Regions from separate parts of the Psychromonas sp. L1A2 genome, predicted to be linked through region 2. Evidence: riboswitches for the same ligand, from Rfam matches in the RefSeq annotation. Region 2 holds a riboswitch; the other holds the start of a gene.
The links. A riboswitch is a leader RNA that binds a small molecule or an ion and turns the genes downstream of it on or off. The one in region 2 is predicted to bind FMN.
Positions count from the first base shown of each region.

Region 1: linked by a shared signal. The riboswitch ahead of ribB (3,4-dihydroxy-2-butanone-4-phosphate synthase) and the one ahead of GQR59_RS13075 (DMT family transporter) in region 2 are both predicted to bind FMN.

Region 1 covers NZ_WUAG01000001.1:248,874-264,624, reverse strand. Annotated here, with positions in the region: gene GQR59_RS01080 (DUF3461 family protein) at 535-924, shown strand; gene GQR59_RS01075 (DUF4962 domain-containing protein) at 1,555-3,633, shown strand; gene GQR59_RS01070 (beta-1,3-glucanase family protein) at 4,032-6,341, shown strand; FMN riboswitch at 6,635-6,811, shown strand; gene ribB (3,4-dihydroxy-2-butanone-4-phosphate synthase) at 6,906-7,553, shown strand; gene GQR59_RS01060 (hypothetical protein) at 8,703-9,167, shown strand; gene GQR59_RS01055 (hypothetical protein) at 9,352-9,618, shown strand; gene GQR59_RS01050 (hypothetical protein) at 9,902-10,099, opposite strand; gene GQR59_RS01045 (hypothetical protein) at 10,649-11,377, shown strand; gene GQR59_RS18545 (hypothetical protein) at 11,454-11,855, shown strand; gene GQR59_RS01030 (CmcJ/NvfI family oxidoreductase) at 12,965-13,792, opposite strand; gene GQR59_RS01025 (TetR/AcrR family transcriptional regulator) at 14,211-14,729, opposite strand; gene GQR59_RS01020 (cupin domain-containing protein) at 14,935-15,627, shown strand.
Region 2 covers NZ_WUAG01000002.1:588,650-604,400, reverse strand. Annotated here, with positions in the region: gene cobN (cobaltochelatase subunit CobN) at 1-361, shown strand, start outside; gene bluB (5,6-dimethylbenzimidazole synthase) at 421-1,074, shown strand; gene GQR59_RS13105 (sirohydrochlorin chelatase) at 1,277-2,509, shown strand; gene GQR59_RS13100 (histidine phosphatase family protein) at 2,729-3,367, shown strand; gene GQR59_RS13095 (cobalamin biosynthesis protein CobD/CbiB) at 3,364-4,287, shown strand; gene GQR59_RS13090 (threonine-phosphate decarboxylase) at 4,361-5,437, shown strand; gene GQR59_RS13085 (DUF302 domain-containing protein) at 5,650-6,099, shown strand; gene GQR59_RS13080 (transporter substrate-binding domain-containing protein) at 6,365-7,126, shown strand; FMN riboswitch at 7,493-7,672, shown strand; gene GQR59_RS13075 (DMT family transporter) at 7,967-8,890, shown strand; gene GQR59_RS13070 (YHYH protein) at 9,354-10,313, shown strand; gene GQR59_RS13065 (hypothetical protein) at 10,410-10,934, shown strand; gene GQR59_RS13060 (EAL domain-containing protein) at 11,179-14,565, opposite strand; gene GQR59_RS13055 (VOC family protein) at 15,023-15,406, shown strand.

The sequences.
Region 1 (15,751 bases), on a different contig from region 2:
TAGTTGATAACAGACAACCTTCAACAAAAAAATCACAACAAAGCAGCCTAATTCCCAATTAAAAAATCACAATAAAACTGTATAACCTCCAATTAAAATATAGCAACAAAACTGCCTAATCCTAAATTAAAAAATCACAACAAAACTGTCTAATCTCCAATTAAAAAATCGCAATAAAACTACCTAATATCCAATTAAAAAATCACAACAAAGCAGCCTAATTTCCAATCCTAAAATCGCAACAAAACTGCCTAACCTTCAATTAAAAATACTCAACTACATTGACGTACTCTCCACAAAATAACACGATGGCTAAGCCCCCACTTTTTCCTACCAGTCCTCTACTTTCAATAGCGTTCGATTCTCTCTACCTTTCTCTGTATTGACCAAGGTTAGATATTGATTAATAACAGGGATATATTAGAAATATCACTATAAATTCTGGATTTTAGAGAATAAGAATTGATATTTTTTCGTGATAGTTCACACTAAAGACAAATAAACTACTATCGAAAATATACTTAAGGAGAAGTTATGTATCCAAATCTTAGAGACATCGGGATCCGCAATCCAGAAAATATCAAACGCTATTCGTTACGCAAAGAAGGCGATAAAGATATTTTAAAAGTATATTTCCGTAAAAGCACTGGCATGTTGATAGGCCGTAGCAGCAAATATAAATTTCAGCGTCAAATAAAAACAGTAAGTGGTGGCCAGCACAACCAACATATCCAAGGCACAGCTGAATTATCTGAAATCAACCCAACGCTGCATAAGATAATTAAAGAGTTAGACAGCTTAAGCTTACAAGTAAGTACTGAAAAAGAGCTAAAACAACAGGTTCTATCGGACTTGAAACACTTACAATCAGTGGTAGATAACAAGATCCAAGATATAGAAAACAAATTAGATAAATTATCATAAAAGAATCTTAACATTACGACTCTTTTAATATGAAAAGCGAACTTAATTGTTCGCTTGTTTGTTTTTAGTGGAATTGAGATAACGGCTAAAATACCTATCTCATTAAGATAAAACCATCAAAATACCACCATCAATATACAAATGCTCCTTTACCTACTCATCATCTTACAAACGACTGCGAATGACTTTCAAACCTCTTTCTAAGCAACTTCTAAACAACCTCTAAACAACCTCTAAACAACCTCTAAACAACTTCCAAATAGTTTCCGAACCGTTTTCAAACAAAGATCAAACAAGCTCAAATATTGAGTCTTAATGAACTGCTTTTTATATCTCTATTCCCTCCTTGTGATCGACCCCTAAAATTGCAATTGAACAACACTCACATTATTGTAATTAAGTAATACAAATGATATAAATTAGCTATCGCTAAGACCGTGATTGCTACAGGTCTTATCATTACAGCTAAAGCTTGTTGCTCTACAATAGAGCGCGTTTTAACACATAAAACCTGCTTTCCAACGCTCGTTTAGACTGTATATTTAATTTAAATACCTTTAAATACGACGTTCAAAAAACGTTATTTAAAGGCACGTAAAAGTTTATTAATTTCATAAGTAGAGGTTTTAAATGTCTAACAAGTCTTTTGACGCCATTAAAGCGATCAAACTAGAAAACGACAAGTCTGCAGGTAATCTGATTGATGTGATGCCAGTTAAAGTCGAAAAAGCTACAATTGATCTTTCTTTCCTTGATAACTTAAGCGTTGATCACCCTCGCCTATTAGTTCAAAGCAAAGATCTTCCAGCATTCAAAGCGAACCTTAAAAACGATGCAGGCTACTGCAAATTTGATGCGTTCATGAACAACTCTACGAATAAATTCTTAGACGTCGCGCCTTATCCAGAACCACAAGCTTACCCAGAAGAAACCGTTGGTAAGGCTTCATTATGGCGTCCTTACTGGCGTCAAATGTACGTTAGCTGTCAAGAAGCGTTCAATGCTACCCGTAACCTGTCAATCGCAGGTATCGTGTTAGAAGATGAAGCAATCATCGCAAAAGCAAAAGCATGGACATTAACCTTAGCGTCTTACGATCCAGAAGGCGTAACATCTCGTGGTTACAACGATGAAGCGGCTTTCCGTGTTATCGCTTCAATGGCTTGGGGTTTTGACTGGTTACACGCTTATTTTACAGATGAAGAACGTGAAACAGTAAAACAAGCACTGATCGTGCGTTTAGAAGAAATCATGCATCACCTTAAAGTGACTGTAGATTTATTAGCTAACCCACTAAACAGCCACGGCGTTCGTAGTATCAGTTCAGCGGTTATTCCAACTTGTATCGCGTTATACAACGAATACCCTAAAGCACGTGAATACATCGAATACGGTATTGAATACTATGCAACGCATTACCCACCATGGGGCGGTAAAGACGGCGCATGGGCTGAAGGTCCAGATTACTGGAACACACAAATGGCCTTCTTAGGTGAGTCTTTTGATTTATTAAAAAGCTACACCTCTATCAACATGTTTAACAAAGAGTTCTACAAAAATACAGGTGATTTCATCATGTACTGTATGCCTGTTCACTCTAAACGTGCCAGCTTCTGTGACCAATCAAGTATTGGTGATTTCCCAGGTCTAAAACTCGCTTACAACATCAAACATTTTGCGGGCATAAACAACAAACCTGAATACATTTGGTACTACAACCAATTAAAAGCACGTGATACTGAAGCACATACAAAATTCTACAACTTCGGTTGGTGGGACTTTGGTTACGATGACTTACGTTTTGATTACCTATGGAACGACATGCCTGAAGTTGCGCCTTCTAATAAGCCGTTACTAAAAGTATTCCCAATCACTGGTTGGGCAGCATTCCACAGCAACATGACAAACCGTGAAGAGCATATCCACATGGTTTACAAATGTAGCCCATTTGGTTCAATCAGCCATTCACACGGTGACCAAAACGCATACACGTTGCATGCATTTGGCGACACGTTAGCGTCTATCACAGGTTACTACGGTGGTTTCGGTGTAGACATGCACATCAAATGGCGTCGTCGTACCTTCTCTAAAAACCTACCATTATTTGATGGAAAAGGTCAGTACGCAGAGAACACAACAACGAAATTTGAAGGCGAACACCAAGATCGTTACTGTATTGAAGCTGGCGGTAAAATCACTGATTACGATACAGAATCTGACGTGTTATTTGTTGAAGGTGATGCATCTACTTCATACCAATTCCACAACCCAGATCTTGAATCTTACAAACGTAAAATCTGGTTTGCTAAAGGTAAAGTCTTTGTAATGCGTGATACTGCAACGATTAAATCAGAACAAGATCTGACTTGGTTATTGCACACCACATTCAAAACTGAAACAGCAGTGGATGCTTTCAAAATCATTGGTGAAAACGCAACATTAGACGTGTCATTCATCAACGATTGTAAAGACGACCTACTTTCAATTGAAAACGTAGAAGGTTTTGGTGAAGTTGACCCAGCTGAATACGCTGACCTTGAAGTGCACCGCCATGTTGAAGCTAAGTTTAAAGCGAAAAAAGAACACAACATTTTAACGCTGTTAGTACCAAGTAAATTGAACGGCCCTAAAACTGAAGTGTCACATAAATTAGTGGGTAATTCTTTAGAGTTAACGATTGATGGTGAAGTGGTAGTGATTGAGCTTTAAGCTAATCACTATAGAGATATAACACCATAACGTTATATTTCTGGCTTAGTTTTAATACAACTTAGTTTCAATACGACTGAGTTGTAATATGACTTAGCTTCTCTGTATTAAGAAGGCTGCTTATAGTGATATAAGCAGCCTTTTTTATTATGAAAAAACGGTGCTTTTCTGCCGTTATTAACGGTTTAATAAAGCTTATCATTAGCTTTTTAATAAACCTTAATCATCAGGTTCATCTATGCCATTGGAGCGGTATACATTTAATTAAAAAACTAAACTCAACAATCACAGCCATTTTCTCATTACGATTGTTATCAGCATGAATTATCCCACTGAATGGAACTAACTAGTCCTAAAACTCAAGATAGAACTACTCATAACCTAAGGATATAAATGACATGATAGTCAAAAAGAGAATGCAAACCGTGATACCAATGTTACTTGTTTTACTGTGTAGCTTTTTCATTAGTAAAGTCACCGCTCAAACATTACCCCTTCCCTACGTCATCAATAATATTTCAGAGTTTAGCGATGAAAAAGTCTATGTCGCCCTTGTGGGTAAAGTAGATGATACCGACGTTTGGATAGATATGGCCACTGGTGAAGTGAATGAAATGTCAGTGGAGAACAACACATTAAAAGGGCCTGTTTATAATGGTAATTATGGTCCAGGTGCAAACGCGATGTATGCAGATGTTTTCACTTTACTCAGCGAGATCCCAGATAAAACCATTAACATGCCACTTATTTCTTCAGTGCGCATTTTCATCTCATTTGAATCACCGCTTTACCTCTACTTTTTCGGTGATGGCGGCGGTTATTCAGCCCCTTCATTATCAAATGATTCAGATCCGAACCTAAACCTCAGATATGAATTAGTTGAATTAACCTATGGTGATAATGGCCTTTGGACAAATACAACGCGTGTAGATGCATATCAATACCCAATGGGCCTTGAAGTTTGGGGTACAGACGGTTTCTATAAACGTGTTGGTGAAGTATTAGCCCATGAAGATATTCTTGAAGAATGGACTTCACGTGTAGGAGAGGCTTTTCAAGGTTCGCTTGACGAAGACCTAGGCATTATTTTAAACCCATCAAAAAGCACCTCTTTCCAAGATGGAGAAAGCTACAGCGACTATTTCTCAGATTATGTTGATGCTGTATGGGCTCGTTATACCGATGAACCTATGTACTTAAGCATTGGTGATGCTGGCGTTTGGTCTGGCATTGTTGTTGATGATCAATTCATCTTTACCAATGAAAGTGATGGCACCATCGGCATGATCTCCGCAAAACCAGATACGCTTGAGATTTTAGAAGCCAGTGGCGTATTAGCTGAAGATGTAGAAAGTACTGGAGATGTTAATGCTGATTTAAATATTCAAAAACACTTTAGTGCGGCATTCAACCGTGGTGCTATCGATCTTGATGCTGAAAGTGGGGAACTATTAGAATGGTCAGATCTTAGTACTTACTTTGGCGACACCACCACGCACAACGAATATGTTGCCTTCTTCCACTCTGAAGACATTAGCTTTGAAGGTGAGACCTATGCTTTTGCTTATGATGATGTATTTGATTACTCATCAACAATACAAAGCACAACGCCTGAATCAGTAAAAATCACTATTGGTGGATTTGTTGATGACCCTTATGTCGCACCTGAATCAATTACCTTATCTGAAAGTAGCTTAAGCCTTAGCAGTGACGAAACATCACAACTAGAATCAACTTTATTACCTACTGATGTAGATAATGATGCCATCGTTTGGGAATCAAGTGATACCGCAGTGGCGACAGTAGTAGATGGTCTTGTGACAGCACTAACAACAGGCACATCGACCATCACCGTCAGTAGCTATGATGGAACTGTGTCAGCGAGTATTACCGTTGAAGTTAATGATGGTGATTACAGTAATGACACAACCGTGCGTATTCAAGCAGAAGATTACAGCGCGATGTCTGGCATTCAAACACAAACCACCACTGACAGCAGTGGTGACTTAAATGTAGGCTGGATTGACGCTGGCGATTACATGGAATACAGCCTGACGATAGACACAGCAGGTGATTACACCATTGCCTACCGTATCTCGAGTATTGATGCTGAAGGCGCTGTAGAAGTTCAAGTAGATGGCGAAACAGTGCTCACCACCACCTTTGAATCAACAGGGAGTTGGGACATTTGGACAACACAATTAGACACGCTTACCTTACCTGCAGGTAATATCACCCTTCGTTTACTTGCAACAGATGATAACTGGAACATTAACTGGATAGATCTTACCTTAGATGAAACCACTAGCAGTTCTGAAAGTAGTTTTGATGAACAAGGCTATGCACGTATTCAAGCTGAAGATTACAGCGCAATGTCTGGAATTCAAACAGAGACAACCATTGATAGTGACGGAGACCTAAATGTAGGTTGGATTGATAGCGGTGATTATATGGAATATCAAATAACCGTAGCAACAGCAGGCACCTACACTATTGAATATCGTATCGCGAGCATTGATGACAGCGCAGTCAATATTCAAGTAGATGGCGTGACAGAAATCTCAACTACCCTTCAATCAACAGGTGGTTGGGCTAATTGGGAAACCCAGTCAGACAGCATCACCTTACCAGCAGGCGAGGTAACATTACGTTTAATAGCAACAGATGATGATTGGAATCTGAACTGGATAAATTTAACGTTAAGTTAGCCCAACATAAGCTTAAACTTGAAATTGAAAATAAGATTAACGTATTGAGTTAGTTTTAGCTTTAGCTTTAGCTTTATTTTTTAACGCAAGGCCTTCTATAGCGATATAGCAGGCTTTTTTTATTGTCAGCCCAAACTTACACCTTTTTATTTTGTTCGAGTTCATTTAAAAGTGGGTTCATCTGCCTCATCTCTGTGCCATTAAGTCAGAATAATGCCATTCTTCCAACTATCTTCTATTTCAACTATCTTCCTTATTCAGTAAGCGTTAAAATCTGCCCGCTAATTTAACTTAGCAATTCTCAGGGCGGGGCGAAATTCCCCACCGGCGGTAAACCTTTTAGGTGAGCCCGCGAGCGCTTTATTGACTGTTTAACGTAATAATAAACGTAGTAATAGTAGCAATGAAGGTCAGCAGATCTGGTTTAATTCCAGAGCCGACGGTTAAAGTCCGGATGAAAGAGAAACCAAAGCACTACAGTTGTAGTGCTAATTGACATCATCTAATTGTTGGATGATGCCATTCTCAATGCCCTGATTCTGGTAACTATTCAAAGGAAATACCATGAGTCAGTCTCTATTAAGTTTATTCGGTGATGCACATTCTCGTGTATTAAATGCAATTCAATCAATCAAAAACGGCTCAGGCGTGTTAGTGGTAGATGATGAAGACAGAGAAAATGAAGGTGACTTTATTTTTGCTGCTGAAACATTAACAACCCCACAAATGGCGATGATGATCCGTGAAGGCAGTGGCATAGTGTGTTTATGCTTACCAACAAAAACCACTCAAAAGCTACAACTTCCACAAATGGTCAGCAACAACACCAGCCAAAATACCACCGCTTATACTGTCAGTATCGAAGCGAAGCACGGCGTGACAACAGGTGTTTCTGCAGCAGATCGTGTCACTACCATTAAAACCGCAGTCGCACCCAACGCAACAGCAGATGACCTATCTCGACCAGGCCATGTTTTCCCACTACAAGCAGTTGAAGGTGGCGTATTAGTACGAAGAGGACATACGGAAGCAGCCGTTGATTTAGCGACATTAGCAGGGTTTGCTCCCGCCGGTGTTATTTGTGAATTAAGTAATGAAGATGGCTCGATGGCACGTTTACCGGAAGTGGTGAAGTTTGCACAGCAGCACGATATGCCAGTGGTGAGTATTGATGATTTGGTGAATTATATTAAAGCAGAGCAGGTAGCTTAATTCATATATAGCTAGGTGTAGTTTTGGATTGCCAAAACTTTTAAAACTGAAGTGAGTTATAGCTTTGTGGGCTGTCTGTAGAAATATAGACGGTCTTTTTTTTGTCGCAACAATTGTGCTTTTGGTTTAGTTTGTATTTGAATAAAGTAAGATTCGTCTGCGCTCATGGAGGCTGTCTGATATTTATTAGCTTTGATTTCGCCCTGTCGGCGACTTTACTTTTTCTGAACAGCAGAAAAAGTAAGCAAAAAGACTGTCACCGAACCGCTTTCTTATCCAAACAATAAACGCATTTTAAACGTACCGTTTCGTACGTGCATCCATGCACTAGCCTCAACTAATCCAAACATCCTGTTTGGCTTTACTAAAATACATTGATTGCTTGGGAAAGCTCAACGGCGGGAATTTGTAGCCATGATGAGTATTGGTTCGTCTGTGCTCATTGGAGCAGCATGATTATTCTTTACTTGGTGTTTCGCCCTGTCGGCGTTTAGCGTTAGAAAAACCGAAGCACAGTTTCGCAGTATGAATAAGCAAGATTCTTTATACGAACAAAGAAAAGCTATATCTATGAAAATCGAAAAGAAATTCGCCCATATCGTTTTTTAATCTCCTCTTTTGAAAATATAGCAATAACTGCCTTCTTAACGCACCGTTCATACGCCACATCCCTGTGGCGCTCTGAACTAGCAACGGCATCCCTGCCTAACCTTGCTAAAGGCAGATATTGATTCAGAAAAACGAAAATGGAAAATTGATGCAGCCGTGTTGAGCGTCCTAGTAAGTCGATGCACCTTAAAGCCTCAACTAATCCAAACATCTAATTTGGCTTTACTAAAATGAGTTAATTGCTTGGGAAAGTTCAACGGCGAGGAGTTGTACCCATAGTGACTGTCGCATTACGAATAATCAGGGCTTAAAACTAGGCTGGCTGTAAATAAACTAACACTATTCTTCCTTTCCGTTGTTAATAAAGAATTATCCCACCTTTCCACATCATTAAATTTTGACGTTTTATTCTAAACATTTGATTTACTGTTAATTGAGCCTATTATTAATTGATTTTTAACAAATTAAACTATTCCGTATTTCCACCAGAAATATGGAATTTTTCGGTTTAATAAACTGTTATATTTTTATGGGGTCCGTATGGTGGATTTGAAAGATCTTGGTTTTATTTCTAGTGAAAATAGCGCGCAAAAACCAATAAATAATATGTTTGATGATGTTTTTGAATCTCAACAACAGAAAATGGACGATTTGGTGAGAAATACACCACCACATCCCCCAAACCCAGGTAACGAAACTAACGAAAAATTGGAAGATTTACAATTAACTATTAAAGATGGAGTATCTGAAAGTTCGAAGTCATCAAACTACTGGAATAGAGTTATGCTTTTCGTAAGTTTGATTGCACTTGCAACTTCTGCTTTATTTTCTATTTTGTCTTTTAATTCATCTAATGAAGCATCCGTCCGATTACAGAAACTGATATCAGAGCAAAATCAACTATTAAGAGCGAATATCGAAAGGAATAAAGAAATACAAAGCAATCCAGTTAAAAAAGCACTTGAAATGAATAATCTTTTAAATAAAAAAACACAAAACAGGTAGATGTAATAAATAAAATATAACAAGCTAATAAACTCGGACGCATAACTCCAATTTATAAATTTACGGTAAATTGTGATTTATAAGTCATTATTTTAAAATGTAATAAAAATACGAGAATATGTATTTTTTCTTAAAAAAAGAAAAATTCTACAGCCTCGTTATGTTTATAAGGAGGATTGTTCACTTGAGCAACGCTGAAAATAAAAATAAAGAGAAAATCTCTCCAGAAGTTCTTTTTAGGTGTACAGAGGATCTCCGAGATTCCCTTGAAAAACAATCTGACGCAACACGGAAAGTAAGTACTGCATTAGAAAACTTAAACACTAAAATAGATGGTCTAGAAAAAGCGTTTAAAGATTCATCAACAAGCTCTGGTCGTGTAACTAAAGCATTAAATTGGTTAACTTTTGCTTTGGTTTTAATTGGTGTTGCACAACTAATTATTGCATAAACAGAAATAAATATAACAAGCTAATCAACTGAAAATAGAACGGTTGTCAGCGCAGGCGAATCAACACTACAATCAATAATTATAAGGTCAGTTCTTATTTTTTATTTTTAAAATATGCCTATCAAAAAGCTACAGATAATCGATGTTCAATGTGGCTACAACTCCCCTACCGTTGAGCTTTCCCAAGCGATAAATGACTTTCAGCAACAGCAAACAGGACGTTTGCTGTAAGTTCATTCAGCACATGGACGTGCTGTATGAACTGGTGCGTTAAGAAAGGCAATTAGCGTTTGGATAAGAAAGTGATCCGGTGGCCAGTTTCTTTGCATCCTTTCTTTTCTGGTAAAAGAAAGGGTGTCGCCGACAGGGCGAAAACACTGCCAATAAAAATTAAACGGCCATGATGAGCGCAGACGAACCAAAACTCAAAACGGCTAAAAAGAGTGGGCTTAGATTTTTTGCCTTTTAAAAATTTATCCACAAAACCCCAACAAAAACAAAGCTCAATGTGGCTACAACTCCCCTACCGTTGAGCTTTCCCAAGCGATAAATGACTTTCAGCAACAGCAAACAGGACGTTTGCTGTAAGTTCATTCAGCACATGGACGTGCTGTATGAACTGGTGCGTTAAGAAAGGCTGTTAGCGTTTGGATAAGAAAGTGATCCGGTGGCCAGTTTCTTTGCATCCTTTCTTTTCTGGTAAAAGAAAGGATGTCGCCGACAGGGCGAAAACACTGCTAATAAAAGTCAAACGGCCACGATGAGCGCAGACGAACCAAAAAACAAAGACAAAGTACGGGACACCCAAACATTATTAACGCAAGGGTTAAGCCCTTAACTCAATAAATCCCTCATGTTTAGCCCTCTAATCCCATTTATGACTCAATTTAATCAATTAGTTAATAAAAGAAAAATAATCTATTTGATCTAAAGTAAATGTAAGCTACTGTCATTTTTATTTAAAATAAACAGGCTGAAAATGAGAAATTCTACAGCCTCGTTATGTTTATAAAAGAGGGGTAGCAGCAATATGAAGAAAAAGCAGGATTTACGAGATCCCACGGGTACTTTAATCCCTGAACTTAGCTCTGAGTGGACTTTAAATGTAGAGGCAAATAAATATATAAAAGAGTTTTATTTAAATGGGGAAAAATGCCCTTCATATGAAGTTTCATGGAAAAAATCTGAAATTTTAGCGCGCTACTCTTTAATTCAAAAAGATCTTAAACAATTAATTGAAATGCTTTCCATTGCAATAAATTTGGCTTCTGATATTCCAGATATCCAAGGTGAGAAAAATGGTTATATCTTTGATTCCTGTAATGAAACTGCCTTGATTAGAAAGTCCCTTTATATTTCGTTAGTTATTACATATGGTAAATGTTTCGCGTCAGCGAATGGACGTCGCCTCAAGTTGGATAAGTCTGCTGTGTTTAATAAAGAAACTGATGATCTGAAAGTACTACATGAACAGTTAATTGAGGCGCGAAATGAGTATATTGCTCATGGTGGGAATACAGACTTAGAATCATCGTCTGTTAGCTTAGTATTCCATCCAGATTTAAGAAATAAAGTTCCACCAATTATGAGTATTGATAGTTATTATGTGAACTCCTTGTCAAAGTCTTCGTTTGAAAAGTATCAAAAATTAATTGTATATTTAAATGATTTTGTCATTAACAAAATAAATGTACTTTACGAAAAAGTATACGAAGAACATATAATAAGTAACGTTGCTGATTTATATAATCAAATATAAACATACAAGTTGTTTAACAAGGACGTTATGTTCAGGTTTGATCTTTCCCGTATATTTAAAAGGAATTGAAAGAGAAATGGTTGACACGATCAAAAAATATTTAGAATTTATGATAAAGCAGAATTTCATTGTTAGATATATATTTCTATCTTTATTAGGGACACTTGGTGGGGCAACATATGTAGGAAAGTTAAGTGAATATGCTACTTATTATTATGCTTGGTCTAATGGGTTCAGAGTTCCTGCGGAGGGAGTTCCATATTTAAACTTAACTGTATTTGGTGCAAGTTTCAGTATTATTATTTTAGCAATTATTGCTTTCACTGCGATATATTTTTTTGGAAAGCTCATCTATAACTATATTCAGAATGACATCATACTTAAGGGAGCAACTTCTATTTTACAGGTCCTAGTAAAAGATAAAAAAAATCAACTGTTATTCTATTCTGTATTGTTATCGCTCTATTTTTATCAGTAATTGTATTTACTCTTCCATATTTATCTTTTGTAGTCACCATAAGTAGATGGATAATCGTCCCCTTGGTCTTTTTTGTAACATTTATTACTTTGATGGTTCTCTGGAATAGAAAAACACTTTTCATTTTGGCTGTAGTTATATCATTTTCTTTTGCAGTTATTACGCCATCTATTTTATTTAATGCTTCTCTGTACAGTAATTTATTAGGTGCTTTAGGGTACGGTGGGGGAATAAATATAACAATTGAATCAGGCAAAAAAAACTACATCAATAACAAACTCTTACTAAGAACATCAAAATATTTTATTCTTATAAAGAACAACAAAATTATTGAAATTCCAAGTAACAAAATAGACCGCATAATATACGATTGATGAGAAAATGGAGTCAACTCTTGTTTTTACCTTTTAAAAATACTTTCCCACAAACCCCCAAGCAAAACGATGCTCAATGTGGCTACAACCACCTCACCGTTGAGCTTTCCCAAGCGATAAATGACTTTCAGCAACAGCAAACAGGACGTTTGCTGTAAGTTCATTCAGCACATGGATGTGCTGTATGAACTGGTGCGTTAAGAAAGGCAGTTAGCGTTTAGATAAGAAAGTGATTCGGTGGCCAGTTTCTTTGCATCCTTTCTTTTCTGGTAAAAGAAAGGATGTCGCCGACAGGGCGAAAATACTGCCAATAAAAATCAAACTGCCACGATGAGCGCAGACGAACCAAAACTAAAATCGGTTAAAAAACGGGATTAGGTATTTTTTTGCCTTTTAAAAATACTTTTCTACAAAACCCTAAGAAAAACGATACTCAATGTGGCTACAACTCCCCTACCGTTGAGCTTTCCAAACGATAAATGACTTTCAGCAACAGCAAACAGGACGTTTGCTGTAAGTTAATTCAGCACATGGATGTGCTGTATGAACTGGTGCGTTAAGAAAGGCAATTAGCGGTTGGATAAGAAAGCGATCCGGTGGCCAGTTTCTTTGCACCCTTTCTTTTCTGGTAAAAGAAAGGGTGTTGCCGACAGGGCGAAAATACTGCTAATAAAAGTCAAACAGCCACGACGAGCGCAGACGAATCAAAAGAAAATCTAGCTTTCTCAATCAACCTTAAATATCAAAAAAAGCATAGGTTCTTGTTTCAATGCTTTGTCTTGGTTTACCACTATCGCCCTGCCCTAATAACGGGAAAGCGGTGTGCATGGCAAAGCGTGAATAAGAGGAGTCACTATCAAAGCCTTTGATTAAAACGGCTTCTGTTCCATTCATTCTTGGATAGTAATACCATTTTTGATTGTTATTCTTTTTAAGGGCAAAAATCTCGCCTTGATGCTTGTCCGTTGAATGCATATCGTTAAATGATATTTTAGCTTTGACTAAATCTTTTGAATCTAACGTTGAAAAATCTAAAAATGCTAAGGGATCTTTCTCTACTACACCGGCGATAGAACGCCATACGTTTATCTGGATCATTCTTTTCCCAGCAAAGCGTTTTAAGATGGCTTCGTCTAATACTGATTGTGCCCTTATTGGCCCTGTTTCATGTGTGTAGTCGTTATGAACATGGTAAGCAGGATGACGATTAGAGTTTTTAATGCCACGGCGTACGGTATGGTCAAAGGCGAAGACATCGGTTGCCCCGGTTTGCTTTTTAATAAGCGATTCAACCTGTGGATAATAATCTGATTTAACGATTTCTGGCGTTAAGAAGTCAACTTCGTTTGGTGTAAAGCTGGCGAGTTCAAAACCTTCTTTATTTAAACTAAAGGTTTGTGCAGGGTTGGCTAACCGAGCATCAATCACTTCTGTTTCCTGAAAGATATAATCATCACTGTATTCTTGCTGTTCATCGAAACCAGAGTAATTAATAACGGGCACCGCTGTTGATTCAGCTTTAATAAAATGAAGCTTTGTTTTTTCAGTGATGTAATTGCTCATACCTTTCTCCAGAATAATGTAAAAAACACAACCTATCATTAGATAGGTAGGTTGCGATATTAGCCGTTCACTGTCAACTTAATTTTTATAGAAAGTCTTTTCGGTTTATTCTTTAACATAAAGAATAAAAAGGTAAGCAAATGAAAGTTAAGTAAAAAAAGAAGGATGTATGATGATATTGAAAAAAGAAATATTAAATTTTTAGAATCTATTCTTAAGATGATAAGTAGATAGCTAAGTCGATAAACTTAAATAAAGGAAATGTTTAATAGTTGTTTCGATATAAGAACCTTATATAAAAGGTCTTATATAAAGAGCTTATATAAAAAGCTGGAGAAGACGTTATACAAAGAAGGAAGTTGCACTTAACGTATTAAATCGACGAATCATTAAGTGCAAATAAAAGGAGATTTATAGGTTATTGGGTCGCCAGTTTAAAGTAGCTATGGTCGTTCAGCGCTTTGCTGATCATCATTGCGCCTTCTAACAAGCTAACCGTTAAGATAGCTGCATGTGAGGGTTCACTTTCACCGTTGGCAATATGTGCTTTCTCTAACCATGCTAAGTTTAAGTCAAAGAAGCGTTTTACTTCTAAGCGCACTTTATCCGGTAAACTTTCATTTTGTGCGCCTAATAAACCACATAAACACATTTTGTTATCGGTTAATAAAGCGTTTCTAAATAATTGGGTGTAAACATCAATAGGATTTTGATTGTTAGCTTTTATTTCATCCACCTCACCTAACGCACCTAAAAAGGCATTAGTGTATTGATGAGCCAGTTCAGCACCTAAATCTGCTTTAGTAGGAAAATGGTAATGAACACTCGCACTTTTAATGCCAACTTCATTGGCAATTTCTCGAAAGCTAAAATTATTATAGCCACCAAGACGAACTTTATCTTCAGCAGCTTTTAGTAATGCTTCTTTTTTGGACATGTTTATATTTCCTATCAATGAACCTGAAATTATCAAGCAGTGCATTGTTATTTACAAGTATTATTACACATCACTGAATACCTGAAGCAATAATAATTAATGCTCAAAGTTGACTTATTATACGCTAGATAATATAACTATCTACTGATAGATACATTTTAGTTGTATACTTGAAAAATATTAAGTAAGACTTTGGGAGAACAAGATGAAAATAGCGGCGGATTTTAGTCAACGTGCAGTTGTGCACAGTCAATCACAAGAGTGGATAGCCTCACCAATGGTAGGCGTTAACCGAAAACCTCTTGATAGAGTGGGTGCAGAAGTAGCAAGGGCTACGACGATTGTAAGTTACGATCCTGGCAGTGAATTTACTGAGCATGTGCATACAGGCGGAGAAGAATTTATTGTATTAGAAGGAATATTTCAAGATGAGCATGGCAGCTTCCCAGTAGGCTCTTACATAAGAAATCCACCACAATCAAAACATCAGCCTGGTTCAGAACAAGGTTGCGTCATGTTAGTAAAACTTTGGCAGTTTCAACCAAAAGATAGAACCCACGTACGATTACAAATGAATAAGATGGGCCAAGTACCCTTACCTAATAATAAGGGAGTGTCGATAACACCTTTGTATAAAGACGATATTGAAGAAGTGAGTTTATTACATTTTGACGTAACATCAGAATACACGTTAGATGCTTTAGGTGGCGCAGAGTTATTTATACTTGAAGGTTCAATCCAAGAAGGTGATGATATTTTATTTAAACATAGTTGGTTACGTACGCCAGTAGAAACTCAGCTCACTATTAAAGCAGGTAAAAATGGCGCTAAAGTCTGGGTTAAATCAGGCCATCTAACGGATGTTGAAAATCAAATTACACGTGTACAAAATGCTTAAAACGACTGCATGCAAGTCAGTTAAACATTAATATGAATCTACATAAATAGTTGTTCTTTTTAACGACTCAACATAGCTTACTTATTGTTTGTAACTGGTAAGTTAATGACAGTTTGAGTCAATG
Region 2 (15,751 bases):
AAAAGAAGAATTGAATCGCGTGATACGTTCGCGTGTTTTAAATCCTAAATGGATTGAAGGAATGCGCGAACATGGTTACAAAGGTGCCTTTGAAATGGGCGCAACGGTTGATTACCTTTTTGCTTATGATGCGACCACTGATTTGATTGCCGATTATCAATATGAGCAAGTGACTGATACGTTACTGTTTGATGATATTAATCAGCAATTTTTAAAAGATAATAATCCACAAATTATGGAAGAAATGGCTGAACGTTTAATGGAAGCGGCACAACGTGGTTTATGGCAAGCACCTGATGAATATCAACAAAAGCTACAAGATCTGCTGTTACAGTGTGATGAGATGCAAGAAGCTAAGTAAAGTCAGTTAGATATAAAGCAAAACAAAAAAGCACTTAATTAAAAACAAAGTAGTCAATAATGAAAAGTCAGCATAGCTATAGTCAAGTTGAGAAAGAAGCGGTTTATCGCGTTATTAAAGAACGTCGAGATATGCGCCACTTTAGTAATGAACCGCTCGAAAAAGGATTGTTAACACGTTTGCTAACGGTTGCTAATCAGGCGCCTAGCGTTGGTTTAATGCAGCCATGGCGATTTATTCGTATTACAGATAATGCATTAAAATCGTCGATAAAAGCGTTAGTGGAAATTGAACGTAACATAACAGCAGAACTTTTGAATCAACGTAAAAATGACTTTTTAAAATTAAAAGTAGAAGGTATTTCAGAGTGTGCTGAATTGATTGTTGTTGCCTTGCCTGAAGGGCGTGAGAAACATCTGTTTGGTCGTCGTACTATGCCCGATATGGATTTAGCGTCAGTGGCCTGTGCGATTCAAAATATGTGGTTAGCGGCACGCGCTGAAGGCATTGGCCTTGGTTGGGTTTCTTTATTTGATCCCATTCAATTGGCCAATTTATTAAATATGCCAGAAGACAGTCGACCGATTGCTATTTTATGTATCGGGCACGTTGAAAAGTTTTATGAAAAACCAATGTTGATTGAACAAAATTGGGCTCAGGCCGCTGACGTTGATACTTTTTTGTTTGAGAATAGCTGGCCAGAAAGTAAGTAGTTGTCGTTATTAAATGATTAGGTACGCAAATCTAGTGATGCGAATTTAGAAAAAATAAACAATTGTCGATTGCTGTTTTAGCTGTCATTGATACCATGGCGAAATAAATGCGTTCAAGCCGAATCAATTCCGTTTACAGCAAGTTAATAGCGCCAAATGAAGTGTAAATAAAAAACAATTAAAAGATATAAAGAGATTAAAAATGAATAATAAAGTAGTTAAGAAAGGCATTATGGTTTGTGGTCACGGTAGCCGTGATAAAGACGCTGAAATGGAATTCTCATTGGTTGCTGAAGGGTTAAAAAAACGTTTTCCTGATCTGCCTGTTGAATACGGATTCTTAGAGTATTCTGCGCCCAACATTCACATGGGTTTAAACAGTTTGATCAACCAAGGTGTTGAGCATATTTATGCGGTACCGGGTATGTTATTTGCTGCAACACATGCTAAAAATGATATTCCGTCTGTATTAACTACTTTTGAAGAACAAAATGAAGGTTTAGCAGTAAGTTACGGTAAAGAGTTGGGTTTACAAGATCCAATGATCAAGGCGTTTCAAGCACGTATTTATGAATCATTAGGGTTAGATGCTGATAACCCACCTGCTGAATTATACGATACGATGTTAGTGGTTGTTGGCCGTGGTACTTCTGATACTCAAGCCAATGCAGAAGCGGCTAAATTAACCCGTATTGTTAGTGAAAATATGGGCTTTGGTTGGGCTGATACAGTTTATTCTGGTGTGACTTATCCTTCTGTTGGTGTTGGCCTTGAAAAGCTGATTAAACTTGATTACAAACGTATTGTGGTTGCGCCTTATTTCCTATTTACAGGCCGTTTAATCAAACGTATTTCTGGTTACGTTGATAAAGTAGCAAAAGAAAATCCAAGTATTGAGTTTATTAATACCCCTTACTTACGTGACCATGAAAAAGTCATCGATGCATTTGAAGTACGTGTTCGTGACATCATGGATAATACACAAGCAAGTGAAGAAGATTTGATGGCGATTTTTAAACGTCGTTTAGCTGCTGGTGAAGTTGATGTACATCATCATCATGCAGAATATCAAGATCCAGCAAAAGAGCAGGCTCATTCGCACGATCATGATCATTCTCACAGCCTCGATCATGCACATTCTCATGATGAGCATTCACACGGTCACTCACATGACACTGAACACTCACACACCGAACACTCACATAGTGAACATTCACATGATCATTCTCATAGCCATGACCACGCTCATACGCATGTAGAGCCTCATAGTCACGGTGTGTATAAACATATTGCACATCCATTAGGGCCTAGAACCATGATTGGTGAAGGCGTCTGTTGTTGTTTCATGGGACAATTCCCACAATGGTTATTGGATGAAGAAAAAGAGCGCATTGATAATGGCGTTCAAGGTGAAGCATTAGCACACAAAAAATAGTTGTTATTGATATAGTCGCGTCTCATTTTTATACTATAAAGTAACTAATGGCAGGTTAGCATTAGTTACTTTATATTTTAAAAAACGTCTGATTTTTAAAACATGTCTTATTTTAAACAGACGTGTAGTTTTAAAATTTATTTTTGATTGCTATTAATGGGAATCAAATTTGATTAACGCTGTCCAATTACACCTTCTGATAAACATAAGAGCTGACATTTGAATAACAAAACTACTTTTTATCTTGCTCGTCATGGACAGACTGAATGGAACGTTGAGCGTCGTATTCAAGGGCAGCTTGATAGTTTTCTCACGTTAGAAGGTGAACAACAAGCTTCACAGTTAGCTGTTCAGTGTCGTGCGTTAAATATCACCCAGGTGTTAACTTCTTCATTAGGACGTGCCGTTCAAACGGCTAACATTTGTGCAGAACAGTTAAATATAACCGTTAAGTCTGTTCCTGGTTTTGAAGAGCGTCATTTTGGTATTTGGCAAGGTAAGTTAGTGAGCGAAGTGAATGGAGATGTTAATTATAATGAAATCACCTCACACATTACTGACTGTAAACCTGAACACGGTGAAAGTGCAAAAGAGTTATTAGCACGTTTTACAAAAGCATTAATTAACCAGTTACAAACGGCGAATAATGAAACTTTTTTAATTGTCAGTCACGGCGATATTTTGCGATCTTTTATGGCGAAATTTAATGAACCCTTATTATTGGAAGTATCATTATCTGAAGCATCATCATCTAAAACATCACCAAAAAAAGTATTAAGTACTGGTTATGATTATAAAAATGCGCAATTAATTGCCATGACTTATGATCAAGAAACAGGAACGTTCTCAAAATTATGATATTGCTGTTTACCTTGATAGCTGCGCTGGTGGTGGATCATTTCATTGGCGAGCCTACCCGTTTTCATCCTTTAATTATATTTGGTAACTTTGCCAACAAATTAGAAAAAAAATTCAATAAAGGTAACTATAAACAACAATTTATCGGTGGCCTTATCGCTTGGTGTTTATTAGTTTTACCATTGCCATTACTGTATGTTCTCTTGCTTTGGATTTTACCTATTTATCTGATTGTGTTAGTTAATATTTATATTGTTTACTGGGCAGTGGCATTAAATAGTTTGAATCTGCACGGCATGCAAATTTATAAACCATTAATCAATAATGACTTAGCACAAGCACAACATTATTGCTCTTATATCGTGAGCCGTGATACTAGCCAATTAGATGCTCAAGCAATCAGTCGAGCAACCACCGAATCTATGCTTGAAAATGGCCATGATGGTGTCACTGCAACGCTTATCTATTTTGTTATTGGCGGAGCGCCGCTAGTGATAATACATCGCTTGAGTAACACCTTAGATGCAATGTGGGGTTATCGAACTGATCAGTTTAACTATTTTGGAAAATGCAGTGCGCGAATGGATGATCTATTAGGATTTGTCAGTGCTAAAATCACCACATTATTATTTGTCGTGATTGGTTTATTTAATAGCACGGCTAAACAGGCGTTAACTAATGCATACCAACAAAGCCTTGAATATAAAAGCCACAACGGTGGATGGGTAATGGCATCTGGTGCAACGGTTCTTAAAGCGTGTTTAGGTGGTAGTGCCGTTTACTTTGGCAAGACGGTTGTCTCTCCACAATTAGGTGAGGGAGAGGTTGTGCAAAGTAAACATATTAAAGCGAGTTTACGGCTAGTGAAACAAGCTGTTATCTTGTGGATGTTAATTATTTTTGTCTGGTCATTTTTCTGATTTTTATAGTAAATAACTATTCAAAAACCTGCCATTTACGTATTCATTTTATCAATTAAAAAGGTAGTAAATCATGGCCATTTTACATGGAGGTCAACTCAGTCGTGTTGCAACACAATACCAAATTCCAGAAAATGAATGGTTAGATCTATCAACGGGTATTGCGCCATTCAGCTATGGTATTCCAGTCATTCCAGCTAAAGCTTGGCAAGATCTTCCGACTATATCGTCATCTCTCATTGAAGCGGCTAAACATTATTACCATGCTGATTTTTGTTGGCCTGTCGCGGGAAGCCAGCAGTTAATAGAAAAGCTCCCTGAACTATGGACTGAAAAGTTAAATGAAAAGCTAAATCAAAGGGAAAGTGAAAAGTACGATGTAAAAAATAATCGAGTGGAAAATGCTGAAATCAAACACGCTTATCTACCTAAGGTCGGTTATAAAGAACATCAACAAGCTTGGTCTAAAGCCGGTTATCAATTACACTTTTATCAACAATGCTTACCGGGCAATATCGAGAAAAATAGTATTGTTGTGGTGATTAACCCGAATAATCCGCTCACAGATACCTTTACCGTTTCACAACTTCTAAGCTTAAAAAAGCACTGCGAACAACAACAAGCGTTATTAATTATTGATGAAGCCTTTGCAGATATATTCGCTCCAGCATTTAGCTTTATTCCCCATATTATTAATCATCAACTCGCGCATAACGATGTGATCGTATTACGTTCATTTGGTAAGTTCTTTGGGTTAGCGGGCGTACGTATTGGCTTTGCCTGTAGTACTCAAGCATGGTGTGAAACGATTAAAAATAGTATTGGTCCTTGGTCTATTAATGGCCCTGCTTTATTTATTGCAGAGCAAGCGTTGCAAGATAAACAATGGCAAGTTGAGCAAAATAAACGTCTCGATCAACAAAGTCACATCATGCAACAGTTATTGAAAACATACCTTCCTAGTGCACGTGTTGAAGCTAATGCTTTATTCATTACAGTGTTTTTAATTAATGCACCGGTTGTATATGAGCAACTATGTCAGCAAGCTGTCTATGTACGGTTAACCGATGAAAACAATGCACTTCGTTTTGGCCTTACTGACAAGGTTAATACACAACGTTTATCCGACGCATTAGCAACGATTGTTTAATATTTATATTTAAACGTAAAGAGTCGTCTTAATCATCCTTTATGCAATAACCTATCTACTATCAAAATATGTGAGCGCTGTAAAATTGTTAATGTTTTTCATTGCTCAATATCTATAAAGTAAACTAGCCGCATTATAAATTTGATGGTACTTTAATTTATCTTTACCCTTAACGTCATACTTATTTAAAACTCACATAAAGAGAAATAATCATGAAAAAATTTATTACGTTACTATTTTTATCACTTTTTATCTCAAGTTATGCCAATGCCGCAGATGGATTAATCTCTGTTGAAAGTAAACATTCAGTAAAAGAAACAGCTGATAAATTTGCCTCAATTGTAGAAAGCAAAGGGTTAACTTTATTTGCACGTATTGATCATCAAGAGAATGCCGCCGGTGTGGATTTAACCTTAAGAGAAACTGAAGTTATTCTTTTTGGTAGTCCTAAAGTGGGAACACCACTGATGCAATGCGCACAAACAATGGCCATTGACCTACCTCAAAAAGTGCTCGTATGGAAAGATGCAGATAACAAAGTATGGCTTTCATATAACGACCCTGAATACCTAAAACAAAGACACAGTATTGAAGGTTGTGATCCGGTAATAAAAAAAGTGTCTAACGTATTAAGTGCGTTAACGGGTGCAGCTGCTAAATAAGCGCTACACAGTTTTTATTACAGTCTTAATCTCTTTTATAAGATTGACATGGAACGTTAGTGAATAAGCTAACGTTCTTTTATCTTTTTTAAACGGTTAAAGTTAAATATTGGATAGCTAAGTTCATGATTCTGATGCATTATTCTTGATGAGTTATCTCGTTTCGATTTAAATAGTAATTCACCAAGAGCAATTTCAATATTAATGCGAATCTCAATATTAATACCAATGTAACTAACAACTATCACCTAAAATAAGGACATTTATGAAACTATCTCATATCGCTTTGATTACCATTGCCTCTTTTAGCTTTAATGCTCAAGCAGATCTACTTGACGATATTCAAGAAAAAGGTGTCTTAACTGTCGGCACTACGGGCGACTACAAACCTTTTACCTATTTTGATGGTAGTGACTACTCTGGTTATGATGTTGACGTTGCAAAACATTTTGCAGAGCAACTAGGTGTGGAAGTTCGCTTTGTAAATACCACGTGGAAGCACTTAGTTTCAGACCTAAAAGATGGTAAATATGATATCGCAATGGGAGGGATTACACGTCGTATGTCCCGTCAATTAGCCGCAGAACAATCTCAAGGTTACATGACATTCGGTAAAGTATTTTTAGTGGCTAATGGTAAAGAGGCGCAATACGATACGTTACAAGAAGTGAATGTACCTAGTGTTAAAGTTGGTGTGAATATCGGTGGGACTAATGAGAAATTTGCAGAGCAGTTTTTAACTAAAGCGACTGTAATAAAGTATGAAAATAACTTGGATGTACCTAAAGCTGTTTCAGCAGGGACAGTTGATGTGATGGTAACTGAAACGCCAGAAGCACTGTATTACCAAACAATAGATAAAACGCTACAAGCGGTGAGAGAAGAAAATCCGTTTACTAAAAGCCAGTTTGGTTACTTAATGCCCACAGGTGAGCAACGTTTATTAAATACGGTGAACTTCATTATGGATGAAATGAAGCTAAAAGGTGTTGATGAAACGTTAATGAAGAAAAACTCTTTAATGTAAATGTTGAGGTTATCTTTAAAAATAGCCGATGAAATGGTGTTTTTACTTTTTTAATCTAAGCATTTTTTAAATGTACTTTTTAAGTATATGTTTAAGCCTAGCTAACTGAGCTAGGCTTTTTTATGACTAAGCTTTTTTTGTTTTTTTAGCTTTGAAGCATTGCTTTAACCCGCTATAGGTTATCGATGCAGAAATAATAAAGATCTAAGAAAATAGCGAATAAGCCTGTCTAATAAACATTGCCTATAAAGAATAAAGTGTGAACTCCATCATTTAGCTTGTTTTTTAAAAAAACCTTATTAATATAACAATCAGTTAAACGACTTTATTTATTGTTCATAACAATGAGTAAAGGTCCTTTAGCTAACTCGACTTCAGGGCGGGGTGTAATTCCCCACCGGTGGTATTTTTACAGAATATAATTTTCTAGTAAAAGAGCCCACGAGCGCCTAGCTTTATCAAGGTAACTTTTGATAAAGCTAGGGTCAGCAGATTTGGTGAGACGCCAAAGCCGACGGTTATAGTCCGGATGGAAGAAGATCGATAACAGATAGATTTATTATAGAGTGAAAACAGATCAGGCTAGGCGATGACTTATGCGCATGATTATTTCTGTCATTTGTCTTTGTTACTTTAGTCACAGGGTATTTCCCTGTGCTTATTAGCATGGTTTAAGTACCTAAAGTTATCCGTCATCACGCTATAAGTTTACGGCGATTTTTGTACTGTAAAATTTAAGTCTATTTGTTGGATTCTTGAGTGATTAGATTTGTTTGATCCTATTGAATCATGTTCTTTCCAAGCTCTGTCCTTCTCTCCTTTTTTGTTTTAGGAAATGTAATGACAGGTATTATCTTTATTTTTTTCGCGTGCCTACTTTGGGCCGCAGATACATTAATTCGCTACCCCTTACTTTTTGGTGGCTCCAGTGCGCAACAAATAGTGTTATTTGAACACATAATTGTATTTGTTGTATTGATTGGTATTTTTGTATTTAAGCGTCGTAAACCAAGCTTTTTAAGTCGTGGAACCTTACTACCATTTATTGTGATTGGTGTTTTTGGATCGGCTCTTGGAACATTGGCTTTTACCGAAGCTTTCTATCTCGCTAACCCAACCGTGGTTATTTTATTGCAAAAGCTACAGCCTTTAGTTGCTGTGACCTTAGCGTGTGTTTTATTAAAGGAACAAATCAATCCTCGCTTCTTTTTCTGGTTAGGTCTTGCTTTATTGGGAAGCTTATTACTTATTTGGCCAGATTTACAAATCCTCTCCGCTAGTTTTCAAGAAGGCAATATAGAACATAATAACAATGCATTATTAGGTTATGGCCTTGCTTTATTTGCCGTAGTTAGTTGGGGATGTGCCACAGTATTCGGTAAAAAACTCAGCACTAAAGGTTTAGATAGCGTGGACTTAATGGCTGGCCGTTTTAGTTTTGGTTTATTAGGGATGTTACCTTTTGCCTTTATGACACCAACCCTAATCACAACGGTAGAGATAAGTGTTTTACAAAAAATAGCGATACTCGCTTTGCTCTCTGGTGTATTAGGTATGTATTTTTACTACCAAGGCTTAAAGCGTATTCCTGCTCACTGGGCAACACTCGCTGAAATGTTTTTTCCGGTCGCCGCTATTTTTATTAACTGGTTATTTTTAAGTGTTGAAATGACACAAATTCAATTGGTGGGTGCCGTTACATTGATTGCAGCTAGTACGATGGTGCAACGAAAGCCAATGGAAAGGGCGGTTGAAACTGCTTAATAGTGACTGCTTAATTGTTAGATTGCCTACATTTAGGCTCTTTGAATAATAAAGAGCCAAATACCAATCACAATAAACGCTTATCTAGTTTACTTGTTAAAACAACCCACTTCCTCGTTGTAAATTTCGTAAAGGTAACAGCCATTAAAGCATTAACCTCTTTTGGTTAATTCTTCGATAAACGATTAACGAAGTTAATCTTCGAAAGGCTCAATTTACGCCTTGAATTGAACTGTTTTTCCAGCGAAATTTTAGATAATATATTTAAGGAAATCGATGTAATACGTTGCTTTAGCTACTTTTTATTCTCAATATTGACTACCATTTCCTTATTTAAATAATCCATTTTTAGCTTGTTACCTCAAGTATTTCAACTTACTTAAGTCGATTATTGTATTTTGCACGGTGTTTGCACAATTAATCGTTATTGTTGCTTAAATTTAATTAATTTGAGCTAGATACAATGCAAAATTATGGTGTTAATGCAGTAAAAATATTAAAAAAATTGTCCGTTGTTGCTATTACTTTTTCATTAGTCGCATGTGGTTCAGGTGTTGAGACAACAACAGAAACAACAACCGTAGAGTCTACTACAGAGTCAACCGATGGAGTGTTATGTGACTACTCATACAGCGAATATAACGATTCAGAGTCAGTACAGGCAACAAGTACTTCTAACTGGAGTTGCAGTAGTAATACTCGTGATTTAGTGGCTAATGGTATTCCTGACCATGATGTCGGAGAGTTTCCTAACGAAGATAATCCAAATACTATCTATGAACAATCAGTCAGTGAAAGCTTTACCTTAACACCTGTTGAAACAACAAGTTCGACTACTTTAGGTGGGCCGCGTGGCAATATAGGTGTGGCGTTAAATGGTATTAAAATTGATGCAGGCACAGCAGGGAGTTGTGATGACTCAGGAGACAGTTGTAGCTTAATTGATAACAGTGGTAATTGGAGTATTGAAGCATTAGGTCAAGATGCATTTGATTTTGGTACTGACAGTAATAATGCACACGTTCAGCCTGATGGAGCTTATCATTATCATGGTATGCCAGAAGGGTTTATTGCGCTTCAAGGTGGCGATAGCTCGATCATTACATTAATTGGTTGGGCTGCTGACGGCTTTCCTATTTACGCTCGGTACGGTTATTCCGATGCAGGTGATGCAACGTCAGACATTAAACTTATTACTGGTAGTTATCAATTAGTCAGTGACATTAGTGATAGTCGTCCATCGACTGATATCTATGCACTTGGTTCATTTTTGCAGGATTGGGAATATGTTGAAGGTTTCGGTGATCTTGATGAGTGTAATGGTCGTGTAGGTGTTACTCCGGAGTTTCCTGCTGGGATTTATCATTATTATGCAACAGATAGTTACCCATACTTTCAACGTTGTGTAAAAGGCCAGCTTTAACTTTGCTAATAAGCCTTAAAAAAGTATGAAAGATATATTGGATAAGCATCGTCTTAAAAGTAGTTTTAAACATCGTCTGAAAAAATGTGAGATAAAATGAAGTTTTTTAAAAATATACTAATAACTACAGCCAGTATTGGCCTGTTAATTACTCCGGTTATGGGCTCTGCTCATTTGATGGTGGCTGAAAATGGTACGCTAAACTTTGTTGATGATAATGTTTATATTGTTTTGTCATTACCTATTTCTGCCTTTAAGGGCGTTGATGATAACAAAGATGGACATGTTTCTTTGCATGAATTTAATGCACATAGAACAGAGATAAGTGCGAATGTGATGCATAACGTTTACTTATCAGACGTTAATAACAAGTTTAATATTGATGGTTTGTTACTTAATCCATCTACATCTCATCAAAATACTTCTGAGGTCGAGCACTTGACGATTATGGGACGTTACTCATTACCAACACTCACTACTAAAGTCAGTTTTAACGTCAAATTGTTTAGTGGAATTCAAAAGCTGCAACACTACGACATTACTGCGACTAATAAAAAACAAGCGCTTCACAATAAGTTTCAACTTAATCCAACGACCTCGTCTACTATTGTATTTAAATAGTTAAACTAAAAATAATCGCTTACTGAGGTTGATTTTAGCTTACGATTTTATCGTAAATTAATTATTTTATTGGGTTGCGCGTTTTTATGTTTTCATAAATATTCGTTACGAAAATTCACATTCCTGTTCAATTGTTATTTGTCATTAGGACGAAGTGTTAAACAACGATTAGGTGTTGTCATACTCCATAAGCGAAAATCTACTCGCCTTAAAATTAATTTAGAAAGGCTAACTAGACTAACAATTAATGCTTATTATTTTTGCTCCAATTTTCTAATAAAATAGGGATGTCTTGCGCTTTAACGGGTTTAGAAAATAGATAACCTTGTAACTCTTCACAATCTAAGTTCTTCAAAAAATCCCATTGTTCTTGTGTTTCTACACCTTCTGCAATTACTTTTAATTTAAGCCCTTTGGACATCATAAGAATTGCAGGAACAATGCTCGCGTTTTCTTCGTTATTAGCACAATCATGAATAAATGAACGGTCAATTTTTATAATATCTACGGGTATTTTATGCAGGCAACTTAAAGACGCATAGCCTGTTCCAAAATCATCAATGGCAATTGTAAAACCATAATCAGATAATTGTTGTAAAGTCGTTTGTGCTTTTTGATGATTATCAAAAACCGCATTTTCTGTGATTTCTAATGTAATGGTGCTTGGATCTATTTGTCTTTCTTCAAGTATATTAATGAATTCAGTTGCTAAGTTTTTATTTTGAAACTGTTTTGCTGAAACATTAATAGAGCATTTTAAATGAATGCCTGAACGGATCCATTTTTGTTGTTGTATACAGGCATTTTTAAAAACACGGAGTCCAATTTCTTCAATTAAACCAGCCTCTTCTGCTAAAGGGATAAATTCTTGTGGATTAAGGCCATGATACTTTTCTGCGGGTAAACGGAGCAATGCTTCGACACCACATATTTCACCAGTAGTACTTTTAACTTGTGGTTGGTATACAAGAAAAAAATCATTTTCACGCAGTGCTGTATGCAAGGTATGACGAATCTTTGCGGTTCGATTAAGTGAATCTTCTAACCCTTGTTGATAAAAAGAAAACTGGTTTTTACCACTGTGTTTTGACAGGTACATCGCCTTATCAGCTCTTTGTAATAAGATTTCTGATTGTTCTCCATGCTCTGGGAATACTGCAATACCAATACTGGCGCTAATAAAAGCAACTTGTTCTTTAATGGTCACTGGGACGGATAATGTTTTTACGATTTCTCTAGCAATGTCCGCTGCAAATTGGTCATGCTCGATATTCGGTAATATCAGAATAAACTCATCGCCAGCAAAACGGGCTAATATATCTTCACTTCGTAAACATTTTTTTAATCGCTTACTCACTTCTATTAATAATAAATCACCACCATCATGCCCTAATGAATCATTCACTAATTTAAACCCATCAAGATCGATAAATAGTAAAGCAAATTCAAGTTTCTGCTGTGTTGATGTTGAGATCATTCTGTTCAAATGTTCATTGAATAATACTCGATTAGGTAAGTTGGTAAGAGGGTCTTGGTATGCAAGCATTCTAATATGCGCTTGTTGTGCCTTAAGCTCTGAAATATCTTTATAAGCGCCACGGTAGCCAATGGTTTTCCCATATTTAATAATAGGGTTACCCGTGGCAAGCAGTACTTTTTCACTGCCATCTTTGTGTTGGTAACGTGTTTCAAGACCTGCTAGCTCATCTTGATTTTGCATCGATTTTATTAGTTTTTGTAGTTCGTCTGTAGCGTATTTAGCAATAAAATGTGTCATCGGCTGACCAATAATCTCTTCACGGGAATAGCCTAATACTTGTTCGACGCCATCTGAGCTGTATTTAAAATGTGCTTCTGTATCAATTTCCCACAACCAGTCTGAGGCACTATGAGCAATGTCACTAAACTTCTTCTCAGCTTCACTTAAGTGATTGACGTGAATCTGATTTTTTAAAGCAGAGGAGAACAGAGTGAGTAACCCTTCATATATAACACCTTTACGTACAGCAAGGTCTAATATACAAGTACCAATAAAATCTTTTTTAAAAGATAACGGCATAATAACTAAAGCAAATAATGGGTTATCGTTTTTAATATTGGGTGGAATTAATTCTGAAGCGGGATAGGGGATTTTAGATATCGCCAAGCGTTGCTTATCATGCATTGCAAATACACAATTCATTTGTGTTTTATCTTCACCTAAGTCTTCAAAAATACTGATATAACAATCATTAAAATGTAAGTCCTGCTGTAATTGCAGTGCTATTTCATCAAAATTGAGTTCTGAATTTAATTGAATGCCGATTTCCCTCATCGTACCAAGCTGTTGTTCTGTTTCAAAGCTACGATAGTGGCCTGCTTTTACATGGCATTGCTGTACTATTTTAAATAGATCACTCGCAATATTGATAGATTTACTTTTGTTTTCAACACGTTCAATTGACTGTATTAATCGATGGTGGATAACTTGCGTAAGTTGACCCCATAAGAATATTTGGTCTGTTTTTAACGTTGATTCTAATAGGTCACTAAAGTACCCAATTAACTGATAACTCTCTTTATCTTGTAAGTCCGTTAGTAGCATTGTTGATAATGTGGAAGCAATATCAGGGGGAGCATATTCTCGTTGATCTGATGGGAGGTGGTTAATGACTTGCGCTAACTCCATTTGAATATTTTCTATTGTTAGCATTTTTTCAGAATGCTCTGCATTAACTAAGTTAGATGATTGAGATAACCCCATATCAGCTTGATGACACCCACAAGATTGTCTTACGACTAATGATGTTGGCAGTACTGTATTGTCGGTGATGACCTTCCCATCAATAATATCAATTAGTTTTTTAGCTGCATACCATCCCAGATCATAGGTGGGTTCAATAATACTGGTTAGTGGTGGATCGGCAAAAAGGCTGTTCATATTGCCCATACTACCGGTCACAATAATATCTTCTGGTACTTTTATACCTTTCTTTTTTAACGATGAGATGATTGAAATAGCTTGGCTATCGGTACTGACTACAATTGCCTGAGGCCATTCTTGCTTGGGTTTTTCTAGTAGTTCATCAAGCCTTGGTATTGAGGCATTAGTGGACATATCACTGGTGATATACATGCCAGGGTCAAAATGTATTCCATACTGTTCTAATGTCGCTTCAAAAAGCTGTTTCTTACGTTGGCTAGAAAGATGATCGCCTGTTGGACCTGCAAAGGCAAAACGTTGAACATGATGTTGATTGATCAAATGTGTGACTAAATCTTCAATACCTTGCTGAGGACTATAACCAACATCGAGATAACCTGGGATAGAACTCGTCACCGTGATCACGGGGATATGAGAGAACTGTTCTAAAAATAGCAGTTGTTGTTCCAATGAAATAAAGCGACTCAGTGCGCCCATGGGAATAATTAAACCATCAATGGCATCTTTATCAATTAGCTCAAATATTCGGTCTCGAGACATATTAGTTTTAGCTGGCTTAGCAAATTCTGCCCCACTAAAACAGAGAGTATTATATTGTTGTTGCTGAGCGTAATCTTTAGCACCAAAAATAATACCTTCAGAAAAAGGGGTTGCCATCATATTGGTTAATATTGCGATAGTCGGAAAGTTATTCTTTAGAAGGCTCATATTCATTTAATCACCTTAAATAAATATCCACTTCCTTTCTGTTGATAGTTGTTAATACCCACCATAATAATCATATCTCTATCCTTGAGCTTTTGAATTTTTTAATGAGTGCGTTCTCTTCTTGTGAACGCTTGAACTGTTAGCGGAATAAAAGTATCGAGGTCATCTTTCAGCATGATTAATTCAAGTTAGTACGGTATTCACTAATCAAACAATTAACTAATCAATCTACTAAACAGCTTTTAAAGTGCTAAACATGGCTGGTTTTTAAAAAAGGTCAAAAGAATAAAACGACTTTGGTTTATATTAACACGAGACTCTGAAACGTGGTGCACATGACGATACAATTAATTCATTACGATTTTATATATATTGATTATTTAAATTTTACTAAACAATTCAGGATTAAGAGATTAAAGTATGAAGCGCATATTTGAATACTAACAGAGGATATATAATGTTTAGTCATGTAGTACTAGGTACAAATAACATTGAGCAATCAAAGAAATTCTATGATGCCACCATGGCAGTGTTAGGTTACCCAGAAGGCGTAATCGATGAAAAGGGGCGTTGTTTTTATTTCACTTCTGAAGGTGTCTTAGGGCTGACTTTACCTATTAATGGCGAACCAGCAACGGTTAGTAATGGCATGACAATCGGTTTTAAAGTTGCGAGTCCAGAAGTAGGCGATAAATGGCATGCAGTTGGTTTGGTTAATGGTGGAACTGCTTGTGAAGAGCCTCCTGGTATCCGAATTGGTCCCGCTAAAACATTGTACCTTGCATATTTACGCGACCCATCAGGTAATAAAATTTGTGTTGCACATATTTTACCTAGCTAAAATGAATGAGTATTAACTAGTTAAAATAATGGCCTCTGCCAGACTAAAGTGAATGGGAGTTATACCGATTACATTAAATATGTTATCTAAATTTTGCGCTGGAAAAACAATTCAATTCAAGGCGTAAATTGAGCCTTTCGAAGATTAACTTCGTTAATCGTCTATCGGAGAATTAACCAAAAGATGTTAATACTTTAATGGCCATTCCCTTTACGAAATTTACAACGAGGAAGTGGGCTGTTTTAACAAGTAAAATAGATAAGCTATTTATTGTGAGTGGTATTAGTATTGAGTCATTTTTGTACTCGTTCATTAATTCCCTTTTTAATGGGTTCACTGATTGTA